DNA from 3 places in the Streptomyces sp. NPDC000404 genome. Region 1 is predicted to be linked to each of the others. Evidence: riboswitches for the same ligand, from Rfam matches in the RefSeq annotation. Region 1 holds a riboswitch; each other region holds the start of a gene.
The links. A riboswitch is a leader RNA that binds a small molecule or an ion and turns the genes downstream of it on or off. The one in region 1 is predicted to bind cobalamin.

Region 1 (9,897 bases):
ACGCGGCGGCGCGGTCGTCCGGGTCGGGCAGATAGGTGTCGAGCAGCGTCAGATAGAACTGGACGTGCACGGCCTCCTCGAAGAGCTGCCGGCTCAGGTAGAGCCGCGCCTCGGGGGAGTTGATGTGCTTGTACAGCGTCAGCACCAGGTTGTTGGCGACGATCGAGTCACCGGTGGCGAAGAACGCCACCAGACGGCCGATCAGGTGCTGCTCGCCCGGGGAGAGCTTGGCGAGGTCGGCGACGTCGGAGTGGAGGTCGACCTCCTCGACGGTCCAGGTGTTCTTGATCGCGTCGCGGTAGCGGTCGTAGAAGTCCGGGTACCGCATGGGCCGCAGGGTCAGCTCGAAGCCCGGGTCGAGGAGGTTCTTCGTGCCGGTGGTGGCGGTGTGCGCGGCGGCGGCGTGGGTTTCGGGGACGGCGGTCATTACTGGCAGGCCTCGCAGGACTCGGGGTTTTCCAGGGAGCAGGCGACCGCCTCGGGGTCGGCCTGCGGCAGCTGCGCGGGGACGGCCGCGCGGGCGGACTGCGCGATCCGGGTCGCCGGACGCGAGCGCAGGTAGTACGTGGTCTTGATGTCGCGCTTCCAGGCGTAGGCGTACATCGAGCTGAGCTTGCCGATGGTCGGCGACGCCATGAAGAGGTTCAGCGACTGGCTCTGGTCGAGGTACGGCGTACGGGCCGCGGCCATGTCGATCAGGGCGCGCTGCGGGATCTCCCAGGCGGTGCGGTACAGCGCACGGGTCTCCTCGGGGATCCACGCGACGTCCTGGACCGAGCCGTTGGCGTCGCGCAGCGCGTCCCGGGTGCGGGCGTCCCACAGCCCCAGCGCCTTCAGCTCCTCGATCAGGTACGCGTTGACCTGGAGGAACTCGCCCGACAGGGTCTCGCGCTTGAAGAGGTTGGAGACCTGCGGCTCGATGCATTCGTAGACGCCCGCGATGGAGGCGATCGTCGCGGTCGGGGCGATCGCCAGCAGCAGCGAGTTGCGCATACCGGTCGCGGCGACGCGGGCGCGCAGCGCGGCCCAGCGGTCCGCCCAGAGCGGTTCGGCGTCCGGGTAGTGGTCGGGGTGGAGCACGCCGCGGGCGGTACGGGTCGCCGGCCACGCCTGGTGCGGGCCGTGCCGCTCGGCGAGGTCCGCGGACGCCTCGTACGCGGCGAGCATGATCCGCTCGGAGATCCGGGTGGACAGCGCGCGCGCCTCGGGCGAGTCGAACGGCAGCCGCAGCCGGAAGAAGACGTCCTGGAGGCCCATCAGGCCCAGACCCACCGGACGCCAGCGGGAGTTGGAGGCCGCCGCCTGCTCGGTCGGGTAGAAGTTGATGTCCACCACGCGGTCGAGGAAGGTCACGGCGGTGCGGACGGTGGCGTCGAGGCGCTCCCAGTCCATCGCGTGCTCCCAGCCGGCCGCCACATCGCCGAGGTGGGCGGCGAGGTTGACGGAGCCGAGGTTGCAGACCGCGGTCTCGCCGTCGTCGGTGACCTCCAGGATCTCGGTGCAGAGGTTGGAGGAGTGGACGACCCTGCCGGGCTCGGCGGTCTGGTTGGCGGTGCGGTTGGCGTGGTCCTTGAAGGTCATCCAGCCGTTGCCGGTCTGCGCCAGCGTCCGCATCATCCGGGAGTACAGCACCCGCGCCGGGACCTGCTTGGTGGCGCGGCCCTCGGCCTCCGCCCTGCGGTACGCGGCGTCGAACTCCTCGCCCCACAGGTCGACCAGCTCCGGCGCGTCCGAGGGGGAGAACAGCGACCAGTCGGCGTCGGCCTCGACGCGGCGCATGAACTCGTCGGGGATCCAGTGCGCGATGTTGAGGTTGTGGGTGCGCCGCGCCTCCTCGCCGGTGTTGTCGCGCAGCTCCAGGAACTCCTCGATGTCCGCGTGCCAGGTCTCCAGGTAGACGCAGGCGGCGCCCTTGCGCCGGCCGCCCTGGTTGACCGCCGCGACGGAGGCGTCGAGCGTCCGCAGGAACGGCACGATGCCGTTGGAGTGCCCGTTGGTGCCGCGGATCAGCGAACCGCGGGCCCGGATACGGGAGTACGAGAGGCCGATGCCGCCGGCGTGCTTGGAGAGCCGGGCGACCTGGTGGTAGCGGTCGTAGATCGAGTCCAGCTCGTCCAGCGGCGAGTCCAGCAGATAGCAGGACGACATCTGCGGATGGCGGGTGCCGGAGTTGAAGAGGGTGGGGGAGGAGGGCAGGTACGACAGCGAGCTGGTCAGGCGGTACAGCTCGGCGACGTCGGCCAGCGCCCGCGCCGAGTCGTCCTCGGCCAGCCCGCAGGCGACCCGGAGCAGGAAGTGCTGCGGGGTCTCGATGACCTGCCGGGTGGTGGGGTGGCGCAGCAGGTAGCGGGAGTGGACGGTGCGCAGCCCGAAGTAGCCGAAGCGGTCGTCGGCGCCGTCGGCCAGCGCCCGGGTGACGAGGGCGTCCAGCTCGGCGGCGTGGGTGGCGACGAACGCGGCGGTGGAGTCGGCGATCAGGCCCTCGCGGTGGCCTGTTGCGACCGACGCGGAGAACGAGACGGCGCCCTCGGCCGCGGCCTCCTCGGCGATGGCGAGGGTCAGCAGGCGCGCGGCGAGCTTGGAGTACTGCGGCTCGTCGCCGATCAGCCCGGCGGCGGCGTCGATCGCCAGCTCCCGCAGCCCGGCCTCGTCGGAGCCGGGGTGGCGGCCGCGGAGCGCGGCGGCGGCGACCTTGCCCGGGTCGGTGGCGGTCAGGTCGGCGGTCAGCTCGGTCAGGGTGCGCAGCAGGGCGGTGCCGGGCGGATCCTGGCCGGGGACGCCGGCGGGGAACGTGGCCGTCTCAAGCGCTGCGGCCTCGGCGTCGGTCGCGGACTGCGGTGGCGCGGTGGTCACGTGGTGCTCTCCCTCACTCGGCGGGGGCCGGAGGGAGGCGCGACGGACGGCCGCGGCAGGCGGCGGCGCCCGGCGGCACTCGGGGTGCGCGGGCGCGCGGCGACCCGCGCGGCGTCCACCGGCCCATCCCTCGGGGCCCGGACATCTCGACGTCCGGCCAAGGCGGCGCGGACGTACCATCGGCAGGTCTTCGGACTCACGGGGCGCACACCGGCCGGGCCGGTCGACATCATGGGATATCTGCGCTCTCGTACACCGTTGCGGGACAGTTCCGGACTCACACCGGATTCCCCTGCGGCGACAGCGAGGACGAGCATACATGTGGTGGTGGGGTCTTGAGCGCACCCCCATATCTAGTGCGGTGTGGCGGCGGGCGGTGACTGTCAGCGGTCTCGGATATCGTCGGTACCGCAGTCCCTGCAGGGCTTGGCGACGCACGAGGAGGCTCCCGTGACCGCGCTCATCGACCGGCCGCACGGCACGCTCACCGATTACTTCGAGGAAGCCGCCCGGATAATCGACCGGGCGGAAGAAGGCGCGCGGTTGGAACTCATCAACGGGAAGATCAGGAGCAAGGCCGTGCCGGACGGGGACCACGGGCGGATCATCCAGTGGCTGACGCGCATCTGCATGCAGCACCGGCCCGAGCTGTGGCTCAACCCCGACCAGGGCCTCAAAGTCGAGACGTACCGCAGTGGGCGAGCGCGCCCGGACGGTTCCCTCGCGGCCAGTGACGCGTTCGTCGGGCAGGGCGAGTGGGCCGATCCCGACCCCGTGCTGATGGTCGTCGAGGTCACCTCCCACGACGGGGACACCGACCGCCGCGACCGGGTGGAGAAGCCGCGCGCCTACGCGGAGTCCGGGATCCCGCTCTGCCTGCTGATCGACCGGGAGACCTGCGAGGTGACCCTCTTCAGCGAGCCGGACGGCTCCCGTTACGAGGACGCCCACACCGTCCCGTTCGGCAAGCCGCTCCAGCTGCCGGACCCGGTGAACATCACGCTGGAGACCGAGCCGCTCAAGGACTGGGTGAGCTGACCCCGGCTCGAAGCAACAGGCCGCCGCACCCCCAAAGGGATGCGGCGGCCTGCGGCGGAAGCGGCGTGTCCGGGGCTCAGCGGCCCGCCGGGACGTCCGCCGTGGCGGGCGGGAGGTCCGGGGTGACGCCTGCGTCGCCGACGTCCGCGGTGTAGTCGCCGGGGCTGGTCTCGTCGGTGCCCTCGGGGGCCTTGAGGGCGCGCAGGACGACGGTGAGGACGACCGTCACCACGACGTTGAGGACGAACGCGGTCAGGCCGATGTAGCCGATCTGGCCGATGCCGGGGATCTCCGCGCTGGAGCCGCCGAAGTGGGCCTGCGTCGGGCTCGCCACGCCGTAGGCGGCGAGCGTGCCGTAGACCATGCCGACCGCCCAGCCGGCCAGCAGCGCCCAGCGGTGGAACCAGCGGGTGAACAGGCCGCCGACCAGCGACGGCATGGTCTGCAGGATCCAGATGCCGCCCAGCAGCTGGAAGTTGATCGCCACGGTCTTGTCCATGCTCAGGACGAAGACCAGCGCACCGACCTTCACCAGCAGCGACACCAGCTTCGCGACCTTGTGCTCCTGCTCGGGCGTGGCGCCGGGTTTGACGAAGTCCTTGTAGACGTTGCGGGTGAAGAGGTTGGCCGCGGCGATGGACATGATCGCGGCGGGCACCAGCGCGCCGATGCCGATCGCGGCGAACGCCACGCCGGTGAACCAGCTCGGGAACATGTCCTCGAAGAGCTGCGGGATGGCGAGTTGGGCGTTGCCGTGGGTCTCGGTGCCCGCCTTGATCGCCATGAAGCCGAGCAGCGCGAGGAAGCCCAGCATCAGCGAGTACAGCGGCAGGATCGTGGTGTTGCGGCGGATCACGTTGCGGCTGCGGGAGGAGAGCGTCGCGGTGATCGAGTGCGGATACATGAACAGCGCGAGCGCCGAGCCGAGCGCCAACGTGGCGTACGCCCACTGACTGTTGGGGCCGCTGGCCAGCTCACCGCGGGGTTTGCCGGTCGGGCCCGGTTCGGCGAACGCCTTGCCCGCCGCGTGGAAGATCGCGTCGAACCCGCCGAGCTTGATCGGGATGTAGACGATCGCGACGGCGATGACCAGGTAGATCAGCCCGTCCTTGACGAACGCGATCAGCGCCGGGGCGCGCAGGCCGGAGGAGTAGGTGTACGCGGCGAGCACCGCGAAGGCGATCAGCAGCGGCAGGTCCTTGACGAACCAGTTGGTGTCCTCGCCGCCACCGACGCCCATCACGTCCAGGACCGCCTGGATTCCGACGAGTTGGAGGGCGATGTACGGCATCGTCGCCAGGATGCCGGTCAGCGCGACGGCCAGCGACAGGCCCTTCGAACCGAAGCGTCCGCGCACGAAGTCGGAGGTGGTGACGTAGCCGTGCTTGTGTGAGACGGACCAGAGGCGGGGCAGGAAGGTGAAGATCAGCGGGTACACGAGGATCGTGTACGGCACCGCGAAGAAGCCGGAGGCGCCCGCCGCGTAGATCGCGGCGGGGACGGCCACGAAGGTGTACGCGGTGTAGAGGTCGCCGCCGAGCAGGAACCACGTCACCCAGGTGCCGAAGCTGCGGCCGCCCAGCCCCCATTCGTCGAGGTTGGCGGACTGCTCGGCCTTGCGCCAGCGGGCCGCGAGGAAGCCCATGACGGTGACGGCGATGAAGAAGAGGACGAAGACGGTGAGGGCGACGCCGTTGACGCCCTCGGCGCCGGCCGCGGCGAGCGCGGAGGAGGGGAGCGTCACTTGGCCGCACCGCCCTTACGTGCGCGGTTCTCCCGCTGGACCAGCTTGTACGCGACCATCGTCAGCGCCGTGGAGATCAGCACCCACAGCATCTGGTACCAGTAGAAGAACGGGATGCCGATGAGCGTCGGCTCGATCTTCGCGTACGAGCCCACCCAGAGCATCGCCACGAAGGGGGCGATCAGGCAGAGTCCGGCCACCACGCGCGTCGGTGTGACGACCTGTCTGGAAGGGGGTGTTCCGTCGTGCTCCGGCATGGCCGCTCCGTCCCTGACGATCTCCTGCGATGGGCTGGAAATCTATGGCAGGTTCGCGTCAGCCGTCACTAGGTGTCCGCATATCGGTACGGCAACGGCGGCCATCGGAGCGGCCCTTGAGGGCGCGTGGGAGGCCGCCGCGCGCCCGTGCGACGCGCCGGGCGTGTCACTCCACCGGACGGCTCAGCCGGGCCACGAACTTGTAGCGGTCGCCGCGGTAGACCGAGCGGACCCACTCGACCGGACGGCCCTCGGCGTCACGCGAATGGCGGGAGAGCATCAGCATCGGCAGCCCGACGTCCGCGCCCAGCAGCCCCGCCTCGCGCGGGGTGGCCAGCGAGGTCTCGATGGTCTCCTCCGCCTCGGCCGGCCGCACGTCGTAGACCTCGGCCAACGCGGTGTAGAGCGAGGTGTACTTGACGAGGTTGCGGCGCAGCGCCGGGAAGCGCTTGGCGGACAGATGGGTGATCTCGATGGCCATCGGCTCGCCGCTGGCCAGCCGCAGCCGCTCGATGCGCAGCACCCGGCCGCCGGCGGCGATGTCCAGCAGTTCGGCCAGCCGGTCGTCGGCGGTGACGTAGCCGATGTCCAGCAGCTGCGAGGTGGGCTCCAGCCCCTGGGCGCGCATGTCCTCGGTGTAGGAGGTCAGTTGCAGCGCCTGGGAGACCTTCGGCTTGGCGACGAAGGTGCCCTTGCCCTGGATGCGCTCCAGCCGGCCCTCGACCACCAGCTCCTGGAGGGCCTGGCGGACCGTGGTGCGGGAGGTGTCGAACTCCGCGGCCAGCGCCCGCTCCGGCGGCACCGGCGTGCCCGGCGGCAGGGTTTCGGTGATCTCCAGCAAGTGCCTTTTGAGACGGTAATACTTGGGTACGCGGGCGCTGCGTGTGGCCGTGGTGCCGTTCTCCGCGCTGCCCCCGTCGGTCTGCATGACCCGCCCTTCCGCCCTCTGTCGTGCTGCCGTCACCGGCTCCTCCGTACCTTGCGCCTCACATCGTGGCACGGGCGTGGTCGCCGGGCCCTTCCGCGGGCCCGCACCCGGCAGATGTCGGTCCGGTAACGGAGCCGACAGCGACTCTTATACACCCTTGACACCCCAAAAGGTCTAGGCCAAGCTGCGGGCACTGGTCTAAACCATTAAAGACCACACCCGGCCTCTAGGGGAGAGCGCAATGAAGCGTGGACTCATAGCAGCGACCGCGGTCGCGGGAATGCTGATGAGTGTCGCTGCCTGTGGGTCCAGCGACGGCAGCGGGAACGGCGCGGACGGCTTCAAGGGCCAGAAGCTGACCGTGTGGGTGATGTCGGGTTCCAACCCGTCACAGTGGACGGCCCAGGTCTCCAAGGAATTCGAGAAGAAGACCGGCGCCACCGTCGACTTCAAGGTCCAGCAGTGGGAAGGCATCCAGCAGAAGCTGACCACCGCGCTGTCCGAGGACAGCCCGCCCGACGTCGTCGAGATCGGCAACACCCAGACCGCCGCCTACGCCAAGGCCGGCGCCCTGCTCGAACTCGGTGACCTCAAGAAGCAGATCGGCGCCGACTGGAGCGACTCCTTCAACAAGGCGGCGATGGCCGACGGGAAGCAGTACGCCCTCCCGTGGTACGCCGGCAACCGCGTCGTGATGTACAACAAGAAGATCTGGGCGAAGGCCGGGATCAAGGACCTCCCCACGACGCGCACCGAACTCTTCAAGGCGTTCGACACCATCGGCAAGAAGACCGACGCCGAACCGCTCTACCTGCCCGGCCAGAACTGGTACTTCTTCGACGGCCTGACCATCGGCACCGGCGCCGACCTCGTCAAGAAGAGCGGCGGCAAGTGGGTCTCCAACCTCGCCGACCCCAAGGTCGCCAAGGCGATGGACATCTACAAGACCTACCAGTCCTTCAGCGACGCCCCCAAGAACAAGGACGAGGCGACGCCGCAGCAGGCCGAGGTCTTCGCCAAGGGCAAGACCGGCGCCATCATCGCCATGGGCTACGAGGCGGCCACCGCGATCAAGGCCAACCCGGACATCAAGGACGACATCGGCTTCTTCACCATCCCCGGTGAGACCGCCGACAAGCCCGAGGGCGTCTTCCTCGGCGGCTCCAACCTCGCGGTCGCCGGCGGCAGCACCAAGCAGGACCTCGCCAAGGAGTTCCTCAAGATCGCGCTGTCGAAGAAGAACGACGCGCAGATGGTCAAGGAGGTCGGCTGGAGCCCCAAGTCCCCCGACCTGGCGAGCGCCACGAAGGGCAACCCGGCGGCCGAGGCGGCGGCCCCCGCGGCCGCGAAGTCCGGCGGCACCACCCCGCTCATCCCGGAGTGGGCGGCCGTCGAGAACGTCCCGAACCCGATCAAGAACTACATGACCGCCGTGCTGAACGGTAAGACCGCCGACGACGCCGCCAAGGCCGTCGAGCCGGAGATCAACAAGCGGCTCGCCCAGAAGTAGGGGCAGCAGCCGCGGAGGGGGCGCCGCCCGATTCCCGGGGGCGCCCCTTCGCGGACCCGGCCTCCGTACGGCCCGTACGCCCGGCCCGTACGCAGGCACCGCAACGCGCGCGACATCGGTACGAAGGGGAGCGAACGGCCATGGCAGTGCAGCTCGACGACGCGGTGGACAAGAGGGCGCCGCGCATCGGCAAAGGCGGTGCGCCGCCGTCCGGCCGCGCCACCGGCACCAGGTCAAGCCGCACCGGCAGAGCCGCGCCCTATCTCCTGCTGCTCCCCGCCCTGCTGGCCACCGCCGTCTTCCTCGGCTGGCCGATGGTCCGCAACATCCTGCTCTCCTTCCAGACCCTCAACATGAAGGAGCTGATCCAGCACCTGACGGTCTGGCGGGGCGCCGGCAACTTCCAGGAGATCCTGGGCAACGAGGAGTTCTGGCGGGTCACCGTCCGCACCCTCGTCTTCACCGCCGTCAACGTCGTGCTGATCATGGTGCTGGGCGTCCTCGTCGGACTGCTCCTGGCCCGGCTCGGCAAGAAGATGCGCCTCGTGCTCTCCGTCGCGCTGGTGCTGGCCTGGGCGATGCCGGTCATCGCCGCCACCACCGTCTTCCAGTGGCTCTTCGACTCCCGCTACGGCGTCGTCAACTGGGTCCTGGACCAGCTCGGCTGGCACTCCATGGCCCACTACGACTGGGTCGGCACCCAGCTCTCCACCTTCTTCGTCATCACCCTGCTGATCGTCTGGCAGTCCCTGCCCTTCGTGGCGCTCAACCTCTACGCCGCGACCACGACCATCCCCAAGGAGCTGTACGAGGCGGCCCGGATGGACGGCGCCGGGACCTGGAAGGTCTTCACCACCGTGACCTTCCCCTTCCTCAAGCCGTTCTTCCTCGCCACGACGTTCCTGGAGGTCATCTGGGTCTTCAAGGCGTTCCCGCAGATCTTCGCCATCAACAAGGGCGGTCCGGACCGGCTCACCGAGACCCTGCCGATCTACGCGTTCACCGAGGGCGTCGGCAACCTCCACTTCGGCATGGGCGCCGCGATCTCCCTGCTCACCATCGCCGTGCTGCTCGCCGTGACCGCGTACTACCTGCGTCTGACGCTCAAGCAAGAGGAGGACGAGCTGTGAAGCGCTCGCTCGCCGGCCGGATCTGGCCCAACGCGACGGCGATCGTCCTCGCCATCGGCTTCGTCTTCCCCGTCTACTGGATGTTCAACACGGCGTTCAAGCCGACCGGCGACATCATCAGCGACGTCCCCGTGTGGTTCCCGCTGCACGGCACCCTCCAGCACTTCGCGACCGCGGTGGGCGCCCCCGACTTCTGGACGCTGGCGGGCAACTCCCTCCTCGTCACCGCCCTCGCCGTCGGCCTCTCGCTGCTCATCGCGCTCTGCGCCGCCTTCGCGCTGACCCGCATGCGGTTCAAGGGCCGCAAGGCGACGCTGCTGGTCTTCATGGTCGCGCAGATGGCGCCCTGGGAGGTCATGGTCATCTCGATCTACATGATCGTCCGCGACGCCGACATGCTGAACAGCCTCGTCCCGCTGACCGCCTTCTACATGCTG
Region 2 (9,897 bases), on a different contig from region 1:
GGCCCCGGCCGGTTCACCTGCCACGGCCGGACGGCCGAAGAGATCACGTCACCGCCCCCCGATGGAGACAGGTCACCGCCCCCGGCTTCGACGCTAACCCTCCCGGCGGCCCGCTGCACGGCGGCGCCGACGAGGCGGTGCGGCACATGCCGGACGAGACCGGCGTCCCGGCCCGCGCGGGGGCGAGCGGCCGGATGCGACGCCGGCCGCCCGGCGGAAGCTCCTGGGCTCCGGGACCGCCCGCTCCCCGCCGCCACGAGGAGCGGGCGGGACGTGGGTGACCGGCCGTCAGGCGGGCGCCGGACAGCCGCCACCCGCCGCCGGTGCCGTCCCCTCCTCCCCGGGCCGCAGCACCTGCGCCGACTCCAGCAGCGCCTCGATCACCTCGTCCATCTCCAGCCGCCGTTCCACCGAACGCAGCTGCGGCAGCCCGGCACGGGTGCTGACCTGCGGCGGGGCCAGCAGCGAACAGCAGTCCTCGTCCGGCAGCACCGACACCTCGGCGGTCCCGATGGCCCGCGCCTCGTCGATGATCTCCTGCTTCTCCCAGCCGATCAGCGGCCGCAGCACCGGCAGTCGCGCCGCCTCGTCCACCGCGACCATGTTCGCCAGCGTCTGGCTCGCCACCTGCCCCAGACTGTCGCCCGTCACCAGCGCCTCGGCCCCGGTCCGCGCCGCCAGCGCCGAGGCGGTACGCACCATCAGCCGCCGCTGCGCGACCACCTGGAGCCGGCCCGCACCCGCCACCGCCAGCTGCTTCTGCGCCGAGCCGAGCGCCACCACGTGCAGCGCACCCGCCGGCTGACTGCGATTCAGCTCCCGGGCCAGCGCATACGCCTTGTACACGGACGCCGCGTTGGTGTACGGCGCCCCGCTGAAGTGCACGAAATCGCAGGCCAGACCGCGTCGCATGGCCCGGTGCGCGGCCACCGGCGAGTCGTACCCGCCGGACAGCAGCACCAGCGCCCGCCCACTGGAGCCGACCGGCAACCCGCTCAGCCCCCGATGGCGTTCCCACGACAGATAGGTCTCCCGGTGGTCGATCTCCACCGAGAGCGTGACATCGGGCGTCGTCAGATCGACGGGCAGCCCCGCCACCGCCTCCTGGATCCGCGCCCCCAGATGCACCGCCATCTGCGACGACGTCAGCGGAAACTCCTTGTCCCGCCGCCGCACCCGGACCGCGAAACTCCGCACCCGCCGCTGCGCGCCGACCGTCCGCAGCGCCGCCACGGCCGCCGCGGTCACGTCCTCCAGGGTCGACGGCGTCCGCACGGCGGGCTCGACGCAGTGGAACCCGATGACCCGCCGGGCCCGCTCCACCAGCGCCTCCAGCGGCACCTGACCGCCCACCACGGTGATGTTCTGCGCCCCCTTGATCCAGGTGGAGCCGCCGATCCCGCGCAGCGCGATCCGCAGGTTGTCGTGCAGCCGCTCGATGAACCGGCGACGGTTGCGCCCCTTGAGGAAGACCTCGCCGTGCTTGAGCAGCACACAGGAACCGCCGGCCGGAGCGGCGGGGGTGTCCCGGGGAGCGGGGACACGGGAGTTGCCGGTCATGTGTGAACCTTTCAGAAGTCCCAGTCGTCATCGGCGGTGTCCTCCACCTTGCCCCTGACACGGGACGAGCCGGAGAAGAAGTCGTGATTCTCGTCCGCACCCGGCGACCGCGCCGCCAGGCTCTCCGGACCGCCCGCCGTCCCCGCGCCGCCGCACCGGGGCGAGCGGCGTCATCCCCACGCATACGACGCCATCCGAACGAAGGAAGGCATATGCCTGGGACATACGCGGGCGGGTGTGCCCGCCGCGGCAACGGGGCTCCGGGCCGCGCGAACGGAACGGAGCGCCCGGGGCCGGGCGCGGGGTGTCGCGTTGCGGCGAACGCGGCCGGCCGGGGCACTGGGCTGCGGCGGCATGAGGAGCGGCGGTTCGGCGACCGCTCCGCGGCGACGGGTGCAGCAGGTGAACCGCTACAGCACAGCCGGCAAGTTGGTACGCGACCGGATCCCGCAGATCATCCGGGAGGACGGGGCCGAGCCGATCGTCCGGACCGCGGGCCCGGAGGAGTACCGCAGGCGACTGCGGGACAAGCTCGGCGAGGAGGTCGCCGAGTTCCTCGCGGCGGACGAGGCCGGGGCGCTGGAGGAGCTGGCGGACGTCCTGGAGGTCGTCCGCACCCTCGCCGCCGACCTCGGCGCCGGCCCCGCCCAACTGGAGAAGGTCCGCGAGGCCAAGGCGCGCGAACGGGGCGGGTTCGCCGAGCGCGTGGTGTGGGCGGGAAATCGCTGACGGTCTCGCCGGGGGACGTCCCGCAGGCCCGCCGTTACGGTGCCGCCCACGCCCCGGCCCCCCACCTGCCGTGACCCACCGGGGCCGGGACGCCTGTAGGCATCCCGGCCCCGTTGCACACCCGCGGTCAGGAGGCGGGCAGTTCGTCGCGGACGGTGCGGGCCGCCGCCACCAGGTTCTCCAGGGAGGCCCGGGTCTCGGCCCAGCCGCGGGTCTTCAGACCGCAGTCCGGGTTGACCCACAGGCGCTCGGCTGGGATGGCCCGGAGGCCGGTGCGCAGCAGGCGCGTGACCTCCTCGGTGCCCGGGACGCGCGGCGAGTGGATGTCGTACACGCCGGGGCCGGCCTCGCGCGGGTAGCCGTGGGCGGCCAGTTCGCGGGCGACCTGCATATGGGAGCGGGCCGCCTCCAGGCTGATGACGTCGGCGTCCAGATCGTCGATGGCCTGCACGATGTCGCCGAACTCGGCGTAGCACATGTGCGTATGGATCTGGGTGGCCGGGCGGACGCCGCCGGTGGCGAGGCGGAACGCCTCCGTGGCCCAGGCCAGGTACCCGGCGTGGTCGGCGGCGCGCAGCGGCAGGGTCTCACGCAGCGCCGGTTCGTCGACCTGGATCACCTGCGTACCGGCCGCCTCCAGGTCCCCGACCTCGTCCCGCAGCGCCAGCGCGACCTGGCGCGCGGTGTCGCCCAGCGGCTGGTCGTCGCGGACGAACGACCAGGCCAGCATGGTCACCGGACCGGTCAGCATCCCCTTCACGGGCCGCTCGGTGCAGGACTGCGCATACGTCGTCCAGCGCACCGTCATCGGCTCCGGACGGGAGATGTCCCCGGCCAGGATCGGCGGCCGGACGTAGCGGGTGCCGTACGACTGGACCCAGCCGCGCCGGGTGGCGAGGTAGCCGGTCAGCTGCTCGGCGAAGTACTGGACCATGTCGTTGCGCTCGGGCTCGCCGTGCACCAGGACGTCCAGACCGGCCTTCTCCTGGAAGGCCAGCACCTCGCGGATCTCGCCCCGGATCCGCTCCTCGTACCCGTCGGCGTCGATCCGCCCGGCCCGCAGATCCGCCCGCGCGGTGCGCAACTCGGTGGTCTGCGGGAACGAGCCGACGGTCGTCGTCGGCAGCAGCGGCAGCCCCAGCGCGGCGCGCTGGGCCGCGGCCCGCTCGGCGTACGGCCGGGAGCGGCGGGCGTCCGCGTCGGTGACGGCGGCGGCGCGGGCGCGGACCGCCGGGTCGTGGGTGAGCGGGGAGTTCGCCCGGGACGCCAGATCGGCCTTGTTGGCGGCGAGTTCGGCGGCGATCGCGCCGGTGCCGCGGGCCAGGCCCTTGGCGAGGGTGACGACCTCGGTGGCCTTCTGGCGGGCGAAGGCGAGCCAGCGCAGGATCTGCGGGTCGATGTCCCGTTCGGCCGCGGCGTCGAGGGGCACGTGCAGCAGGGAGCAGGAGGCCGCGACGTCGACCCGGTCGGCGAGCCCCAGCAGCGTGCCGAGCGTGGTCAGCGACGCGGTCAGGTCGTTGACCCAGACGTTGCGGCCGTCGACGACCCCGGCCACCAGCCGCTTGCCGGGCAGTCCGCCGGCGGCGGCGAGCGCGCCCAGGTTGGCGGCGGCGGACCCGGTGAAGTCCAGCGCCAGCCCGTCCACCGGCGCCTTCGCCAGCACCGGCAGCGCCTCGCCGAGCCGGTCGAAGTAGGAGGCGACGAGCAGCTTCGGCCGGTCGGTGAGCGCGCCCAGGTCACGGTAGGCGCGGGCCGCGGCGTTCAGCTCGGCGGGCGTACGGTCCGTCACCAGCGCGGGCTCGTCCAGCTGCACCCACCCGGCTCCGGCGGCCCGCAGATCGGCCAGTATCTCGGCGTAGACCGGCAGCAACCGGTCGAGCAGTGTCAGCGGATCGAAGTCCGCGGCCACCCCGGGCGCGGGCTTCGCCAGCAGCAGGTAGGTGACCGGGCCGACCAGCACCGGACGGGCCGTCAGCCCCAGCGCCAGGGCCTCCGTGAGCTCGCCCACCTGCTTGCCGGAGTCGGCGGCGAACACCGTGTCCGGCCCCAACTCGGGCACGAGATAGTGGTAGTTGGTGTCGAACCACTTGGTCATCTCCAGCGGCGCGACGTCCTGCGTACCGCGCGCCATGGCGAAGTACCCGCCGAGGAGGTCGTCGGCGACGGCCGTGCGGTGCCGCTCGGGGATCGCGCCCACCATGACGGTGGTGTCGAGGACGTGGTCGTAGTACGAGAAGTCGCCGGTCGGGACCTCGCCGATGCCGGCGTCGGCCAGCTGCCGCCAGTTGGTGCGGCGCAGACCGGCGGCGGTGGCGTGCAGCGCATCGGCGGTGACGTGGCCCTTCCAGTACCCCTCGATCGCCTTCTTCAGTTCCCGGTGCTGCCCTTGACGGGGGTAGCCGTACACGGTGGCCCGTGCTGCCGCGGCTGCGGACTCGGTGGTCACGGAGATCTCCTTCGCGAGATGAATCCCTGAGATCCCGGCGACGGGACGGAGCGCGAAGGGGTGACGAACCGGACGGAGCGGCCCCGCGCGGCACGGGCGCGGTCCTCCGCCTGATGTGTGTACGCCGACCCGCCCACGAGGTCACCGGGATGTCCGGGCACGCGGGGTGCGCACCCGGGCAGTTGGCAGGTCTTCGGACTCGCGGGCACGTCCTCGGGGAGGACACCTACTGGCCGTCGCTTCCCGGGCCCTGTGGACCCAGTGCGTATGACGGCGGTCGTTCCCGCTCACCGCTGCGGGGCAGTCCCGGATTCCCACCGGGTTCCCTCTTGCGACGCCCCGCCTGGCGGACGGGGCGAACCAGCTGCACTGATCACCCTACGGGCCGACCGGCACCGCGGTGGGGGTGCGCCCGTCATCGGGATGGTGAAGTGGAACACGCCCCTCGCGCGCATGAAACGCACGCGCGGCGGGAAGCGCGGCGTGCGTCTCCCCAAGTCCTTGGCCGCAGGAAGGGATCCTGGCGATCCAGCGACCGGTGCCGGAACACGGCGGCGGAACACGGCGGCGGCCGGCTCGCCGGGCCCCGGCAGGCGGCCCGGTCACTGCCGCCCTCACTGCCGTCCGGTGTCGATGACGCAGAAGATGTTGCCGTCCGGATCGGCGAGCACCAGGAAATCGGCGTCGTCCGGGTAGAGATCCCAGTCGACGCGCCGGGCACCCAGGGACACCAGCCGTTCGACCTCGGCGGCCTGGTCGGCGGCGTCCCCGGCGTACAGGTCCAGATGGATCCGCGGATGCTCCTGGACCGGCGTCCCGCTGCGGCCGAGCGCCACCTGCACCCCGTGCCCGGCGGCCGGTACGAGGACCGCCCAGTCGTCCTCGATCTCCTCGCGCGGGACGTAGCCCAGCGCCGCGCCCCAGAACGCCGCGGCCCGCCGCACGTCCGAGACCCCCAGTACCACGGAACCCACAGTCAGCATGGTCCGAGTCTGCCGCACCGCACGGCGCGCGGGGCGGAAACGGGGCAGCGGGCGGGACGCGGCCGCCGGGCCCGGAACGCACGGTGCGCCCCGTCCGCCCCGCTCCGGAATGCCGCCGGATGGGTGGCGTGGCACCCTGGCTGTGGCGTGGGCCCGGTGACACGGCGGCCGGCAGCGGCCGGGCCGGGGCCGGTACCGCTCCGGTCCCGGAGACCGGGGTGGCCGGCCGTTCCGCAGCACCGGGGCGGCAGCCCGGCCGCGCCCCGAGCACGCAACCGAACGAGGCGGTCACCATGGAGTTCGGCATCTTCACCGTCGGCGATGTGACGGCCGACCCCACCACCGGCCGTACGCCGAGCGAGCACGAGCGGATCAAGGCCACGCTCGCCATCGCGGCGAAGGCCGAGGAGGTCGGTCTGGACGTGTTCGCCACCGGCGAGCACCACAATCCGCCGTTCGTGCCGTCGTCGCCCACCACCCTCCTCGGGTACCTGGCGGCGCGTACCGAACGGATCGAGCTGTCCACCTCCACCACGCTGATCACCACCAACGACCCCGTGAAGATCGCCGAGGACTTCGCCTACCTGCAGCATCTCGCCGACGGCCGCGTCGACCTGATGCTGGGCCGCGGCAACACCGGCCCGGTCTACCCGTGGTTCGGCCAGGACATCCGCCAGGGCATCCCGCTCGCCATCGAGAACTACGCGCTGCTGCACCGGCTCTGGCGGGAGGACGTGGTCGACTGGGAGGGCAAGTTCCGCAGCCCGCTCCAGGGCTTCACGGCCACCCCGCGGCCGCTGGACGGCGTGCCCCCGTTCGTCTGGCACGGCTCGATCCGCTCCCCGGAGATCGCCGAACAGGCCGCGTACTACGGCGACGGCTTCTTCCACAACAACATCTTCTGGCCCATGTCCCACACCCGGCGCATGATCCGCCTCTACCGGCAGCGCTTCACCCATCACGGCCACGGCGCCCCCGACCAGGCCATCGTCGGCCTCGGCGGTCAGGCGTTCATCCGGCCCAACTCCCAGGACGCGGTCCGTGAGTTCCGCCCGTACTTCGACAACGCACCCGTCTACGGGCACGGGCCGTCCCTGGAGGAGTTCACCGAGCAGACGCCGCTGACCGTCGGCTCACCGCAGCAGGTGATCGAGCGGACCCTCGGCTTCCGCGACGCCGTCGGCGACTACCAGCGGCAGCTGTTCCTGATGGACCACGCCGGACTGCCGCTGAAGACCGTCCTGGAACAGCTCGATCTGCTCGGCGGCGAGGTCGTCCCCGTCCTCCGCAAGGAGTTCGCGGCCCTCCGCCCGGCCGGCGTCCCCGCCGCCGCACCGCGCCACCCGGCCGTCGCCGCCCGGGAGGCGGGATCCGGCGTCGATCCGGAGGCCACCTAGCGCGGACGGACCGGCCACGCAGACGGACCGGCCGCCCGCAGCACGCGGGCGGCCGGTCCGTGGTCCGTGCGGCCGCGAGGTCAGGAGGCCGCTCCGCCGCCCAGCATCTGCTCCATCGGGACGACGTCCTCGAACTCGTCGTGCCGCACCCGCGCCCCGCAGCCCTGGACCAGCCGGGCGTAGTCCGCCGCCGCGGCCTTGACCCGGTCCTGCAGCGCCGCTCCCTGCTGGGCGCCGAAATCGCTGGTCGCGGCGTAGACGCCCCGGGGCGAGACGACGGCGTGCAGATAGGAGAACATCGGCCGCATCGCGTGCTCCAGCACCAGCGAGTGCCGTTCCGTCCCGCCGGTGGCGGCCATGAGCACCGGCATGTCGGCGAGCGTCCCCTCCGGCAGCACGTCGAAGAAGGACTTGAAGAGTCCGCTGAACGAGGCGTTGAAGGCGGGCGTCACCGCGATCACCCCGTCGGCCCGCTCCACCGTCTCGAACGCCTCCTCCAGCGGGCCGGTGGGGAATCCGGACAGCATCGCGTCCGTGATGGCCCGGCCCAGCGGCCGCAGCTCCACGAACGACGACTCGACGTCCTGCCCCCGGTCCTCCAGCTCCGTGCGTACCGCGGCTTCCAGCCGGTCGGCGAGCAGCCGGGTCGAGGACGGCTCCCGCAGGCCCCCGCTGATGATCGCCAGATTCGTCATCGCGTCACGATCCTCCGTCTCGGGCGGCGTCGCACCGTGCCCGCGACGCAGCACGCGGACCGCGCACGGACGGTACGCGCTCCGCGCCGTCCGGCGCCGTTTCCCTTCAGGCTACGGTTCGCCGCCGCACCCGGCAGGTCCGCGGCCACCGGCCCGGCGGCGCGTACGCCCACCGGGCCGGGCCTTTCGCGGTCAGCGGCCGTCCGGGGTCCGCTGCAGGACCAGCGTGAGGAAGCCCCAGGTGTCCCGGTAGACGCGCAGCCACTCGGAGCGGCGCAGGTGCGCGGTGGCGAGCACCTCGGCGCTGTCGGGGTCGTCCGGGTGGTCCAGCGCCCAGGCGGCCAGCGTGCCCCAGCAGGCCCATTCGTAGGCGTCCAGCTCCTGGCGGGAGCTGATGTGTCCGTCCACGGGCGTCCAGCCGTCGGCGACGACACGGTCCAAGGTGGTCGCGAGGTCGGCGAAGTCCCCGAGCATCTCGACGGCCTCCGAGGACGGTGTGCGCTCCCAGAAGCCGTCACCGATCACCACCCGGCCGCCGGGGGCGAGATGCTCGCGCGCCGCGGCCAGGGTGGGCAGCAGCCCGCCGAAGGCATGCGCCGCCCCGACGCTCAGCACCAGGTCGAACGGCTCGGCGGAGGCGAACTCCGCGGCCGGCCCGTGGTGGAGCGTGAGCCGCTCCGCGACGCCCCGCTCCCGCGCCCCCTGCCGCGCCTGCGCCAGCGAACCCTCGGCGAGGTCCACTCCGGTGGCCGACGCCTGCGGCCGCGCCTCCAGGGCCCGCAGCAGCCACTCCCCGCTCCCGCACCCGAGGTCGAGCACCCGCTCGTCCCCGCGCCGCAGGCCCTTGGCCAGCAGCCGGTGCACGGCGGCGTCGTCGAGTGGCGACTTGATCGGATGGTCCGTGTGGGCGATGCGGGAGATCTCTTCGCGATTCATCGGGGCAGCTTGGCAAGCGCGGGGGAGGGGCGCACGCGAATTTCGGCGGCGGCCACCCGCAAACGCCCGGGCCGGACCCCCGAAGGAGCCCGGCCCGGGCACGTCCGGCCGCCGCGGCGGCCGTTACGGCTTGACGAGGAGGATCGAGTTGATCGGCGTCAGGTCCTTGTCGATGTAGTAGCCGGCGCCGAGGTAGCCCTGGCAGTCGCCCGTGCCGTTGTACCCGGTGCAGGTACGGGCCGTGGCGCCGCCCGTCTGGTTGTTGAAGACGTAGTGCTTCCCGACCTGCCCTTTGAGGTTGTGGGCGCCGTAGCTGTAGAACGTCAGCGACGGGCGGTCGTTGTTCCATCCGGCGTTCTGCGGGTAGACGCAGACGGCTCCGGACGGGCAGCCGCGCACCGTGCCCGCGGCCTGGGCGGCGCCGGCGGTGGTCGCTCCCGCCGTGACGAGGGCGCCGGCCGCGAACGTCAGCGCGACGGCCTTGGTGATCTTCCGCATGGTGGTTCCCCCTTGAGGTCTGGTGGCGCGTCGCTCCGCGGACCCCGCCGACTCGCGGCGCGGCGGGTGCCTCGGCGACGCACCGGAAATGTCGCATGAACAGCCAAGTCCCCACCATCTCTTTCGACTTGGAGAGAAACCGGCGGTATGTCGCGATGAAGTGTGCTAAATGCCGCGCACTCGCCGTTGTCTCGCGGAGCGTGGTGAAGCCGCAGGACAACGGCCGGGGGCGGCGCCGGGGCGTGGGCGCGGAGGCCCGCCCTCCCGCCTCGGCGCGGGGCGGGGCACGGCGCCGAAATCCGACCGCTGCGAGCCCCCGGGAAGCACCCCGGCGTAGGGCCGCGCCCGCCGGCCCGCCGGGGAGCGCGCCGGCGCCCCGCCTCCCGGGCGCGGGCGCCCTCACCCTTCTGCTGTACGGACCCGTCCGGCGACGGTACGAGACGGCGCGGCGGGCAGCGCGCCGCTACGCCGCGCTCACCCCGTCCCCTGCGGGAAACGCCGGTTCTGCCAGCCGGTGATCCGGCAGAGGATGACGACGATCAGTACGGCCGCGGCCAGGTCGAGCGCCGCGCAGACGGTCGAGAGGGCCGCGGCGTGGCGCAGGCTCGACTCGGTGATCTTCTTGGCCAGGTAGTAATGGCCCATGGAGCGGC
Region 3 (9,897 bases), on a different contig from region 1:
TGCGGCCGGCACCGGCCGGCCGGTGGGCGCCGCCGGGCACCCGTGCCGCGCGGCCGCGCGTCCTCACGGCGCCCCCGGCGGGACGAACGGCAGCCCCGGCGGGACGCCCTCCTCGATCAGCCGCAGCAGCGCACCGGTGTCGGCGTGCTCCTCGATCAGATCGCCGAGCCGGTCCAGCTGCTCCTCGCGCAGCGCGCCGAAGCTGGTGTCCGGCGCCGGGACGAACGCCCGCCCCGCATCGGCCGCCACCCGCGCAAGGAACGCCCGCCGGAACGCGTCGCTCTCCAACGAGCCGTGCCAGTGCGTGCCCCACACCGCGCCCGACCGGCAGCCGTCCAGCGGCTGCCCCTCGTCGTCGGTGAAGAACGGCTCGCCGCCGCCCACCTCGGCCACGCCGTGGTGGATCTCGTACCCCTCGGCGGCCGCGCCCAGCGCCGTGCCGACCGGCCTGGCCAGCGTCTTGTCCGCCGCGAACCGCACCCGCAGCGGCAGCAGCCCCAGGCCCGGCACGGTGCCCGCCCGGGACTCCACCTCGTCGTCGATCACCTCGCCGAGCATCTGGTAACCACCACAGATGCCCAGCACCGGACGGCCCTCGGCGGCGCGCCGGGCGATCGCGTCGGCCAGCCCCCGCTCGCGCAGCCAGGCCAGCGCCCGCACCGTGCCGCGGGTGCCCGGCAGCACCACCAGATCCGCGTCGGCCAGCTCCTCGGCGCGGTCCACGAACCGCACCACCACGCCGGGTTCGGCGGCGAGCGCGTCCACGTCCGTGAAGTTCGACATCAGCGGCACCGCCGCGACCGCCACCCGCAGCACATCGGCGCCGTACGGCTGTGCCACCACGCTCTCGCGGACCGCGCCGCGCAGCGACACCCGCAGCCCGTCCTCCTCGTCGATGCCCAGCCCGTGCGCGAACGGCAGCACGCCCAGCGACGGACGCCCCGTCAGATCCCGCAGCATGTCCAGGCCCGGCTCCAGCAGCGCCACATCGCCGCGGAACTTGTTGACGAGATACCCGGCGACCAGCGCCTGGTCCTCCTTCGACAGCAGCGCCGTCGTCCCGAAGAACGAGGCGAACACGCCGCCGCGGTCGATGTCGCCGACCACCACCACCGGCAGCCGGCCGGCCCGCGCGATGCCCATGTTGACGATGTCGGTGCGGCGCAGATTGATCTCCGCCGGGGAGCCCGCGCCCTCGCAGATCACCACGTCGTGGGTGCGCCGCAGCTCCGCCAGACACTCGGTGACGGTGCCCAGCAGCTCCTCGCGGCCACCGGGCCGCGCCCCGCTCCCGGGACGCCCGAAGTACCCCTGCGCGCTCATCTCGCCGACCGGCCTGCCCAGCAGCACCACCTGGCTGCTGCGATCCCCGCCGGGCTTGAGCAGCACCGGGTTCATCAGCGCCGACGGCTCCACCCGGGCGGCCGCCGCCTGCATCGCCTGCGCCCGGCCGATCTCCGCGCCGTCCCGCGTCACGAACGAGTTCAGCGACATGTTCTGCGCTTTGAACGGCGCGACGTCCACGCCCTGCCGCACCAGCCAGCGGCAGATCCCCGCGGTCACCACGCTCTTGCCCGCGTCGGAGGTGGTCCCCGCGATCAGCAGCCCGCCGCCCGTCACCGCATCCTGCCCTTCCGCCGGGCGAGCGCCGGACGCACCGCGCCCGCCAGCAGCCGCCCGGCCACCGTCGTCGTCAACGCCAACGCGCTCACCCGGCGCGAGAGCCGCACCGCCCGCGCGATGTCCTCGGTCGCGACGGGACGGCCCTCGCCGTTCAGCCGCGGCCGGTGCTCGATGCGTCCGCCGTACGCCAGCGTCCCGCCGAGCCGTACGCCGAGCGCGCCCGCGAACGAGGCTTCCACCGGGCCCGCGTTGGGGCTCGGGTGCGCGCCGCCGTCGCGCCGCCAGGCCCGCGCGGCGCCGCGCCGGTCCGGGGCGGCGAGCACGGTGAGCGCGGCGGTCAGCCGGGAGCCGGGCCACCCGGCCACGTCGTCCAGCCGCGCCGACGCCCAGCCGAACCGGCGGTGGCGCGGCGACTTGTGACCCACCATCGCGTCCAGGGTGTTCACCGCCCGGAACGCCACCAGGCCCGGGACGCCGCCGACGGCGCCCCACACCAGCGCGCCCACCACGGCGTCCGAGGTGTTCTCCGCGACCGACTCGACGACCGCCCGCGCCATCTGCGGCCCGTCCAGCGCCTGCGGATCCCGGCCGCACAGATGCGGCAGCCGGCGGCGGGCCCGGTCGAGATCCCCGGCTGCCAGCGCCTCGCCGACGGCCCGCGCCTCGCGGCCCAGCGAGGTGCCGCCCAGCACCGACCAGACGGTCGCGGCGGTCAGCACGGTGGCGGCGGCGGTCCGCGCGGGGGAGGGGACGGGCGCGGCGCCGCGCACCGCGCGCGTCAGCAGCGCGGCGCCGGCGGTCACGCCGCCGGCGCAGAGCAGGGTGTGGACGGCGCCGCGGCCGCGGTGGTCGCGCCAGAGCCGGGCCTCGACGGCCGCCGCACCGCGCCCGAAGGCGGCCACCGGATGGCCGCGCCGCGGGTCGGCGGCGAGCAGATCGCCGAGAAAGCCCAGAGCCGCACCGCACGCGTAGGTGGCGTGTTCGGCACGCATCGGATCAGACCGCCGTCACGCCTCGGCGGAACGGGGAGGGCGCACGGAAGGATCTGAACGGGCGGCCGGGCATGGCGATATGTCCTCACTCAGGGTCCGCGCCCTGGTTCGACGTGACGGCGACAGGAGTCTCCTGGCTCCCGGATCGGCGCTTCCCCCGGCCTTCCGGCCCTGGCGCGCCCGTCGGGCGTGCACGAGGCGGACCGTGACCTTCGTCGGAGGAACGCTCCCCGGTGACAGTGGCGGGACCGCGCCGGATTCACACCGGACTTCCTCTGCTGTCGCCGATTGGCGTGGGAAGTCCACCACGCCCCGCCAACCCCGTCAACTCGCCCGTGACCTGCACCGCCGTGGTATCGCGTGGCGTGTGGCAGAGGCCACAGGGCGGCAACGCAACGGCGCCCGGCCACCGCGGAGCTGCGGTGACCGGGCGCCGGATGCGCTGCGGTACGGGTCAGGCGGCGACGATCAGATAGATGCCGTACGCCACCGCGGCCGCGCAGACCGCGTACGCGGCGAGGCCGCCGATCCGCGCGCCGGTGCTCGGGGCGCCCGCCGTGGCGGCCGCGCCCTCGGTCCGGGTGCGGGCCGTGCCGACGATGCCGACCGTGAACAGGCCCACGATCCCGACCGTCACCACCAGGGTGACGCCGAAGACCTGGCCGAGAGCTGCCCAGTCGATGCTCATGCTGCGGTTCCTCAGGTTCGGGCGGTCAGCCGGCGGCTGTCGCGGTCGTGGCGCGTGCGGCGCTCGCGGCGGGGGCGGCCTCCTCGTCCTCGGCGGGGTTCAGCGAACCGGCCGGGGGAGGGGTGACCGTCTGGAGGGCCGCGGTGACCACACCGGGCGGCTCCGTGGCCTCGATCTCGTTGACGTTGTGGTGGTCGATGGGCTTGCGGCGGGAGGCGGCCCAGATGGCGCCGCAGATGCCGAGCGCGAGGATCGCGACGGCGGTGACGCCCCAGTCGCCCTGGTCGGCCAGGAGCGCGGCACCGGCGGAGACCAGGCCCGCGGCCGGCAGCGTCAGGCACCAGGCGACGACCATCCGCACCGCCGTCGACCAGCGCACCACGCCGCCCTTGCGGCCCAGACCCGAACCCATCACGGAGCCCGAGCAGACCTGGGTGGTGGAGAGCGCGAAGCCGAGGTGGGAGGAGGCCAGGATGGTGGCCGCGGCGCCGGTCTGGGCGGCGAAGCCCTGCGGCGGCTGGATGTCGGTGATGCCCTTGCCCATCGTGCGGATGATCCGCCAGCCGCCCAGGTACGTGCCGAGGGCGATGGCCATACCGGCCGAGGCGATGACCCACAGCGGCGGGTCGGCGTGCGGGGCGACCACACCGCCGGTGATCAGCGCGAGGGTGATCACACCCATCGTCTTCTGGGCGTCGTTGGTGCCGTGCGCCAGCGAGACCAGCGCCGCCGAGGCGATCTGCCCGGCGCGGTACCCCTTGGCCGTCTCCTGCTCGTCGCGGCCCCGGGCCAGCCGGTACGTCAGCCGGGTCGCGGCCATCGACGCGATACCGGCGACCACCGGGGCGGCCACGGCCGGGATGAGGACCTTCATCACGACGGCGTCGCCGTGCACGCCGTTGGTGCCCACGGACACCAGCGTCGCGCCGATCAGACCGCCGAACAGGGCGTGGGAGGAGCTGGAGGGGAGGCCGGCGAGCCAGGTGAGAAGGTTCCAGACGATCGCGCCGACCAGACCGGCGAAGATCACTTCAGGTCTGATGCCGGCGCTTTCGTCGATGATCCCGCCGGAGATGGTCTTGGCGACCTCCACGGACAGGAACGCGCCGACGAGGTTGAGGACCGCCGACATCGCCACCGCGATTTTGGGCCGCAGCGCGCCGGTGGAGATGGTGGTGGCCATGGCGTTGGCCGTGTCGTGGAAGCCGTTCGTAAAGTCGAACACCAAGGCCGTGACGATCACGATCCCGATGAGAAGCGTGATGTGTTCCATTCACCCAGGCAATCAGTTCGATGGTCAGTGACGCCGGAAACGTACGAAGGGTGGGTGAACGGGAGGTGAACGCGGCCGGGCCCGGCAATGACGTGGCCGCAGTGTTCGAGAGGAGGTATCTCACACGTCACTTGCGCCCCATCTGTATGTGGCTCGAATGTGCCGCCGCGCGGCCCGAATCCGGCTTGTTCCCCGCCGCGTGCACGGCATCCGAACCACCCCGTCGCGGTGCGTCACCCCGCTGGTGAACGGCGCGTCCGCCGCCTCGCGCCCGCCCGGACCTGGCGCGATCCCACGGCCGCCGCCCGGTCCGCAACACCTGGCCGGATCCCCCGCACCCGCGCACGCCCCCGAGGTGCCCCGCTGTTCGAGCGCGGCGCACGCCGCACCGCGCCCCGCGCTTCCACACGCCCGCCCCGTACCGCACCGGACCACCGCGCACACGGGCCTCCGCGACGGCCGTGCCGGCCCCCGCGGCGACGAGTCCGCGCACGCACCGGCCGCCCGGCCCGTCCGCACCGCCAGGCCCGTACCGTGACGGCACCTCGACCGTTCGCCCGCCCACGCCCCGGAGGAACCCGTGACCCGAACCGGCGCTCCCGCCCCGCACCCGGACCGGCCCGGCGCCGACGCGCTCGCGGCCGCCTGGGAGGAGGTCGTCGCCACCGCCCGCCGCACCGTCGCCGACGGCCTCGTCGTCGGCACCTCCGGCAACGTCTCGGCCCGCGTCGGCGACACCGTCCTCGTCACCCCCAGCGGCGTCCCCTACGACCGCCTCGGCCCCGGCGACCTCACCGCCGTCGGCCTCGACGGCCGGCAGTGCGCGGGCACCCTCCCGCCCACCAGCGAACTCCCCATGCACCTCGCCGTCTACCGCGCCACCGACGCCACCGCGCTCGTCCACACCCACGCCCCGCACGCCACCGCCGTCTCCGTCCTCGTCGACGAACTCCCGCCCGTCCACTACATGACCGCCGCCCTCGGCGGCCCCGTCCGCGTCGCCCCCTACGCCCCCTACGGCAGCGACGAACTGGCCGCCCACGCCCTCGCGGCGCTGCGCGAGCGCACCGCCTGCCTCCTCGCCCACCACGGCACGCTCGCCCACGGCGCCACCCTCGGCCAGGCCCTGGACCGCACCGCCCAACTGGAGTGGATGTGCCGCGTCTGGCTCCTCGCCTCCGCCGTCCCCGGCCGCACCCCGTCCCTGCTGACCACCGCCGACCTCGCCGAGACCGCCACCCGCCTCCGCGGCTACGGACGCCACCCGCAGGAGTAGCCCGCGGCGGCGGGCCCGGCCGGCCGCGTCACCCGCTCGCCCGGCCCGCTGGCCGCCCCCGCCACCCCGTCCCACACTGAAGGGGTGCGCCTGGCTACTGCGGCGGCTGCGGCCGCCACCACCGTGATCGGTGCCGGGGCGGCCGCGGTGGCGGCCGGCCGGTACGCCGGGGGCGTCGCCCTCCGGCCCTCCCCCCAGGTGCCGTTCCCCGGGGACGCACGCCTGACCGTCCACGCCACCGGCGAGGACACCGTCACCCTGACCCGCAGCCTGGCGTCGCTGCGCCCCGGCACCTACGGCCTCGCCGGCCCCGGCTGCCACGCCATCGTCGGCCCGGTGGTGCCGCACGCCCCGCACCCCGCCGACACCGTCGTCCGCCGCCTGGAGCGGATCACCCACGGCACGCTCCCGCCCGGCACCCGGGTGCGCATCACCCCCCAGGTCCACGCCGGGAACCCCCGCGACGCCCTCGGCCTGACCTGCGCCGACGTCGACGTCCCCGGCGAACTCGGGCCGCTGCCCGCATGGTTCCTGCCGGGCGTGCGCGACACCTGGGTGATCGCCGTGCACGGCATCGGCACCACCCGCGAACACCCGATGGTCGTCATGCCCTTCCTCCACCGCCACCGGCTGCCGGTCCTCTGCCTCGCCTACCGCAACGACGCGGGCGCCCCGCAGACCCCGGACCGGCTCCACCACCTCGGCGACTCCGAATGGCGCGACCTGGACGCCGCGATCCGCTACGCCGTCCGCTACGGCGCCCGCGACGTCGTCCTGCACGGCTGGTCCGCCGGGGCCACCATGGCGCTGCGCGCCGCCGCCCGCTCCGGGATGCGCGACCGCATCCGCGGCCTCGTCCTGGACTCGCCGGTCCTCGACCGGCACGCCACCGTCCGGGCCCTGGCCGCCGCCCGGCACGTCCCGCGCGCCCTGCTGCCGCTCGCGGTCCGCGCCGCCGAGGGCCACACCGGACTCCCCGTCGACCGCCCCGGCGACGCCGTCGACCCGGACACCCTCGCCGTCCCCACCCTCCTCTTCCACGGCCCGGACGACACCCTCGCCCCCTGGTCCGCCTCCCGCGCCCTCGCCGCGCGCCGCCCGGACCTCGTCACCCTCCGCCCCGTGCCGCACGCCCCGCACGCCGCCATGTGGAACGCCGCCCCCGCCGCCTACGAGGAGGCGCTGCGCCGCTTCCTGACCCCGCTGATGTGACCGCCCGCGCCGACACCCCCTTCTGCGCGCGCGTACGAGGAAGCACGACGCGCGGGCGTACGGGGGGACAACTCCCCACAACCGTGATGGGTCGCCTGGATGAACCCCGCTGAGCGGGCCTTTTCCTGTCGTCCGATTGGGTTTTCGGGCCGTCAGCGGCAAGACTGCTCCTGTGACGTCCCGTACTCCGCGCGACTCCCGGCTCCGACTCGTCCCCAGGCAACCGATTGCCGCCGCCCGCCGGGCGGTGAGCACCCGGGCCGCCCGTCCGGCCCCACGCCCGCCCGAGGGCACCCCGCCGCCCGCGGAACTGGCGCGCCAGGCCCGCGCCGCACTCTCCGGTGCGGCCCGGCTGGCCCACTGGGCCGACGGCGCCGGCGACGGACTACGGGCCGGGCGCGACGGCGCCCTCCCGGCGGCCGACGTGGACCGTGCCGCCGAGGCCCTGGGCCTGCCCGCCGCGCAGGTGCGCGCCGACTGGGACCGCGCCCGCCTCGCCGGACTGATCGAGCTGCACGGCGGCCTGGCCCGCGCCGGCTGGCGGCTGCGCGCCTGGGACCGCGACGACACCGCCGCCCTCCGCGGCTGGGTCGCCCTCTTCGACGCCTGGTCGCTGGCGCTGCCGTCCCCGGAGGGCGCCGGCCCCGCCATCGTCGGCGAGGTCGTCGAGGCCGTCCCGCAGCTGCTGTCGCTGCTCCACCTCTCGGCCGGCCCGGTACGGCTCCAGGCGCTGCTGGACATGCTCGAACAGCGCGTCGCCGAGCTGCGCACCGAGCGCTGCGAGGTGCCCTACGGCCCCCGCACCGAGTCCGCGGACGGCGACGCGGAGGAGGCGCAGGCCCCGCTCACCGCGCTGCTGGACTGGGCGCTCGCCGCGCTGACGGCCGTCGGCGCACTGGAGCCCGCCGACGCCCCGGCCCCCGCCCCGGACGGCGGCGGCGACGCCCGCGAGGCGCAGCTGACCCCGCTGGGCCACTGGTCGGTGTGGGTCAAGCTGGAGCAGATCTGCGTCGCGGCGCAGAGCCCGGCGGGCAACATCGAGCAGACCGCCGCCGCCATGCTCCGCGGCTGCGCCCGGCTCACCCCGGGCCCGGCCCGCGCGGAGTACCGCGCCTGGCTCGCGGCCCGCTCGGTCGGCTCGGCCGTCGAGGAGCTGCTGACCGTGGCGCGCGGCGAGGACGCCCTGCTGCGCGGGCTGGCCTTCGAGGCGCTGCGCGCCGTCGGCGCCCCGGCCGAGGCCGCCGTCCGCGGCGCCGCCGACGAGGCGGCGCTGCGCCCGTACGTCCTGCTGTGGCTCTTCGAGCACGAGGGCGGCGACCCGGAGGACGCCGTCGACGTGCTCACCCGCGAGGAGTCGACCTGGCTGTGGGTGGACACCGCCGCGGCCGTCGCCGACCACGGCGAGAGTCAACTGCTCATCCGCCACCTCGACTCGGCGGTCCAGGGCTCCGTCCCGCGCCTGCTCGAAGAGGTACGCGCGGTGGGCCATCCGCGCACCGTCCAGGTCCTGGTGGCGCTCGCCGCGGCGCACCCCGACCCGGCGCTGGCCAAGGCCGTCCGCCGGGCGGCGTTCCAGGTGCACACCGGCGGTGTCTGACCCGGCGGCCGCCGGACCACCACGGCCCGGCGGCCCGCCACCGGCCCGGGCCCGGTGGCCGCCCCTCCCGAAAGCGCACGTCCCGTCCCGCGCGCCGCTCGCGCGGACGTCCGTGAGATCTGCCTCACAGTCCGCCGGGGGCCGCCGGCACCGCCCCCGCGGCGGCCGGGAAAAGCTGTTGCGCGGCACCGTTAGACTGCCCGCATGGCAGTTCTCCTCTGGGTTCATTAGACGGCGTAGACCGCTCTCGGACCGTCCGTCCAATCCGCCGTCACCCCTGCCCTGGAGTTTTTCCGTGATCACCGCTTCCGGCCTTGAGCTGCGCGCCGGCGCCCGCGTTCTCATCGATTCCGCTTCCTTCCGCATCGCCAAGGGCGACCGCGTCGGCCTGGTCGGCCGCAACGGCGCGGGGAAGACCACCCTCACCAAGGTCCTGGCCGGTGAGGGCATCCCCGCCGCCGGTTCCGTCGCCCGCTCCGGCGAGGTCGGCTACCTCCCGCAGGACCCGCGCACCGGCGACATGGACGTCCTCGCCCGCGACCGCATCCTCTCCGCCCGCGAACTGGACACCGTCCTGCGCAAGATGCGCGAGAACGAGGACCGGATGGCGAACGGCAAGGGCGCCACCCGTGAGAAGGCGATGCGCAAGTACGAGCGCCTGGAGACGGAGTTCCTGACCAAGGGCGGGTACGCCGCCGAGGCGGAGGCGGCCACCATCGCCGCCAGCCTGGGCCTGCCCGACCGGATCCTCGCCCAGCCGCTGCACACCCTCTCCGGCGGTCAGCGCCGCCGCGTCGAGCTGGCCCGGATCCTCTTCTCGGACGCCGACACCCTGCTGCTCGACGAGCCGACCAACCACCTCGACGCCGACTCCATCGTCTGGCTGCGCGACTACCTCAAGACGTACCGCGGCGGCTTCATCGTGATCTCCCACGACGTCGACCTCGTCGAGACCGTCGTCAACAAGGTCTTCTACCTCGACGCCAACCGCGCCACCATCGACGTCTACAACATGGGCTGGAAGCTCTACCAGCAGCAGCGCGAGGCCGACGAGAAGCGCCGCCGCCGCGAGCGGCAGAACGCCGAGAAGAAGGCCGCGGCCCTCAACTCGCAGGCCGACAAGATGCGCGCCAAGGCCACCAAGACGGTCGCCGCGCAGAACATGGCCAAGCGCGCCGAGCGCCTGCTGGCCGGGCTTGAGGACGTCCGCGCCGCCGACAAGGTCGCCAAGCTGCG

Region 2: linked by a shared signal. The riboswitch ahead of metE (5-methyltetrahydropteroyltriglutamate--homocysteine S-methyltransferase) and the one ahead of ABT345_RS10960 (ribonucleoside-diphosphate reductase subunit alpha) in region 1 are both predicted to bind cobalamin.
Region 3: linked by a shared signal. The riboswitch ahead of ABT345_RS00260 (cobalamin biosynthesis protein) and the one ahead of ABT345_RS10960 (ribonucleoside-diphosphate reductase subunit alpha) in region 1 are both predicted to bind cobalamin.

Annotation. Positions count from the first base shown of each region.
Region 1 covers NZ_JBEPDN010000005.1:172,466-182,362, forward strand. Annotated here, with positions in the region: gene ABT345_RS10955 (ribonucleotide-diphosphate reductase subunit beta) at 1-427, opposite strand, end outside; gene ABT345_RS10960 (ribonucleoside-diphosphate reductase subunit alpha) at 427-2,853, opposite strand; cobalamin riboswitch at 3,018-3,174, opposite strand; gene ABT345_RS10965 (Uma2 family endonuclease) at 3,304-3,891, shown strand; gene mctP (monocarboxylate uptake permease MctP) at 3,968-5,635, opposite strand; gene ABT345_RS10975 (DUF3311 domain-containing protein) at 5,632-5,892, opposite strand; gene ABT345_RS10980 (GntR family transcriptional regulator) at 6,059-6,820, opposite strand; gene ABT345_RS10985 (extracellular solute-binding protein) at 7,062-8,330, shown strand; gene ABT345_RS10990 (carbohydrate ABC transporter permease) at 8,471-9,460, shown strand; gene ABT345_RS10995 (carbohydrate ABC transporter permease) at 9,457-9,897, shown strand, end outside.
Region 2 covers NZ_JBEPDN010000015.1:83,489-93,385, forward strand. Annotated here, with positions in the region: gene thiI (tRNA uracil 4-sulfurtransferase ThiI) at 289-1,560, opposite strand; gene ABT345_RS27015 (nucleoside triphosphate pyrophosphohydrolase) at 1,963-2,289, shown strand; gene metE (5-methyltetrahydropteroyltriglutamate--homocysteine S-methyltransferase) at 2,417-4,735, opposite strand; cobalamin riboswitch at 4,903-5,115, opposite strand; gene ABT345_RS27025 (VOC family protein) at 5,350-5,718, opposite strand; gene ABT345_RS27030 (LLM class flavin-dependent oxidoreductase) at 6,012-7,115, shown strand; gene ABT345_RS27035 (FMN reductase) at 7,196-7,810, opposite strand; gene ABT345_RS27040 (SAM-dependent methyltransferase) at 8,003-8,746, opposite strand; gene ABT345_RS27045 (hypothetical protein) at 8,870-9,244, opposite strand; gene ABT345_RS27050 (DUF4328 domain-containing protein) at 9,719-9,897, opposite strand, start outside.
Region 3 covers NZ_JBEPDN010000001.1:41,491-51,387, reverse strand. Annotated here, with positions in the region: gene ABT345_RS00265 (cobyric acid synthase) at 64-1,620, opposite strand; gene ABT345_RS00260 (cobalamin biosynthesis protein) at 1,617-2,615, opposite strand; cobalamin riboswitch at 2,743-2,890, opposite strand; gene ABT345_RS00255 (hypothetical protein) at 3,070-3,303, opposite strand; gene ABT345_RS00250 (inorganic phosphate transporter) at 3,329-4,576, opposite strand; gene ABT345_RS00245 (class II aldolase/adducin family protein) at 5,157-5,852, shown strand; gene ABT345_RS00240 (alpha/beta hydrolase) at 5,937-7,064, shown strand; gene ABT345_RS00235 (hypothetical protein) at 7,237-8,661, shown strand; gene abc-f (ribosomal protection-like ABC-F family protein) at 8,957-9,897, shown strand, end outside.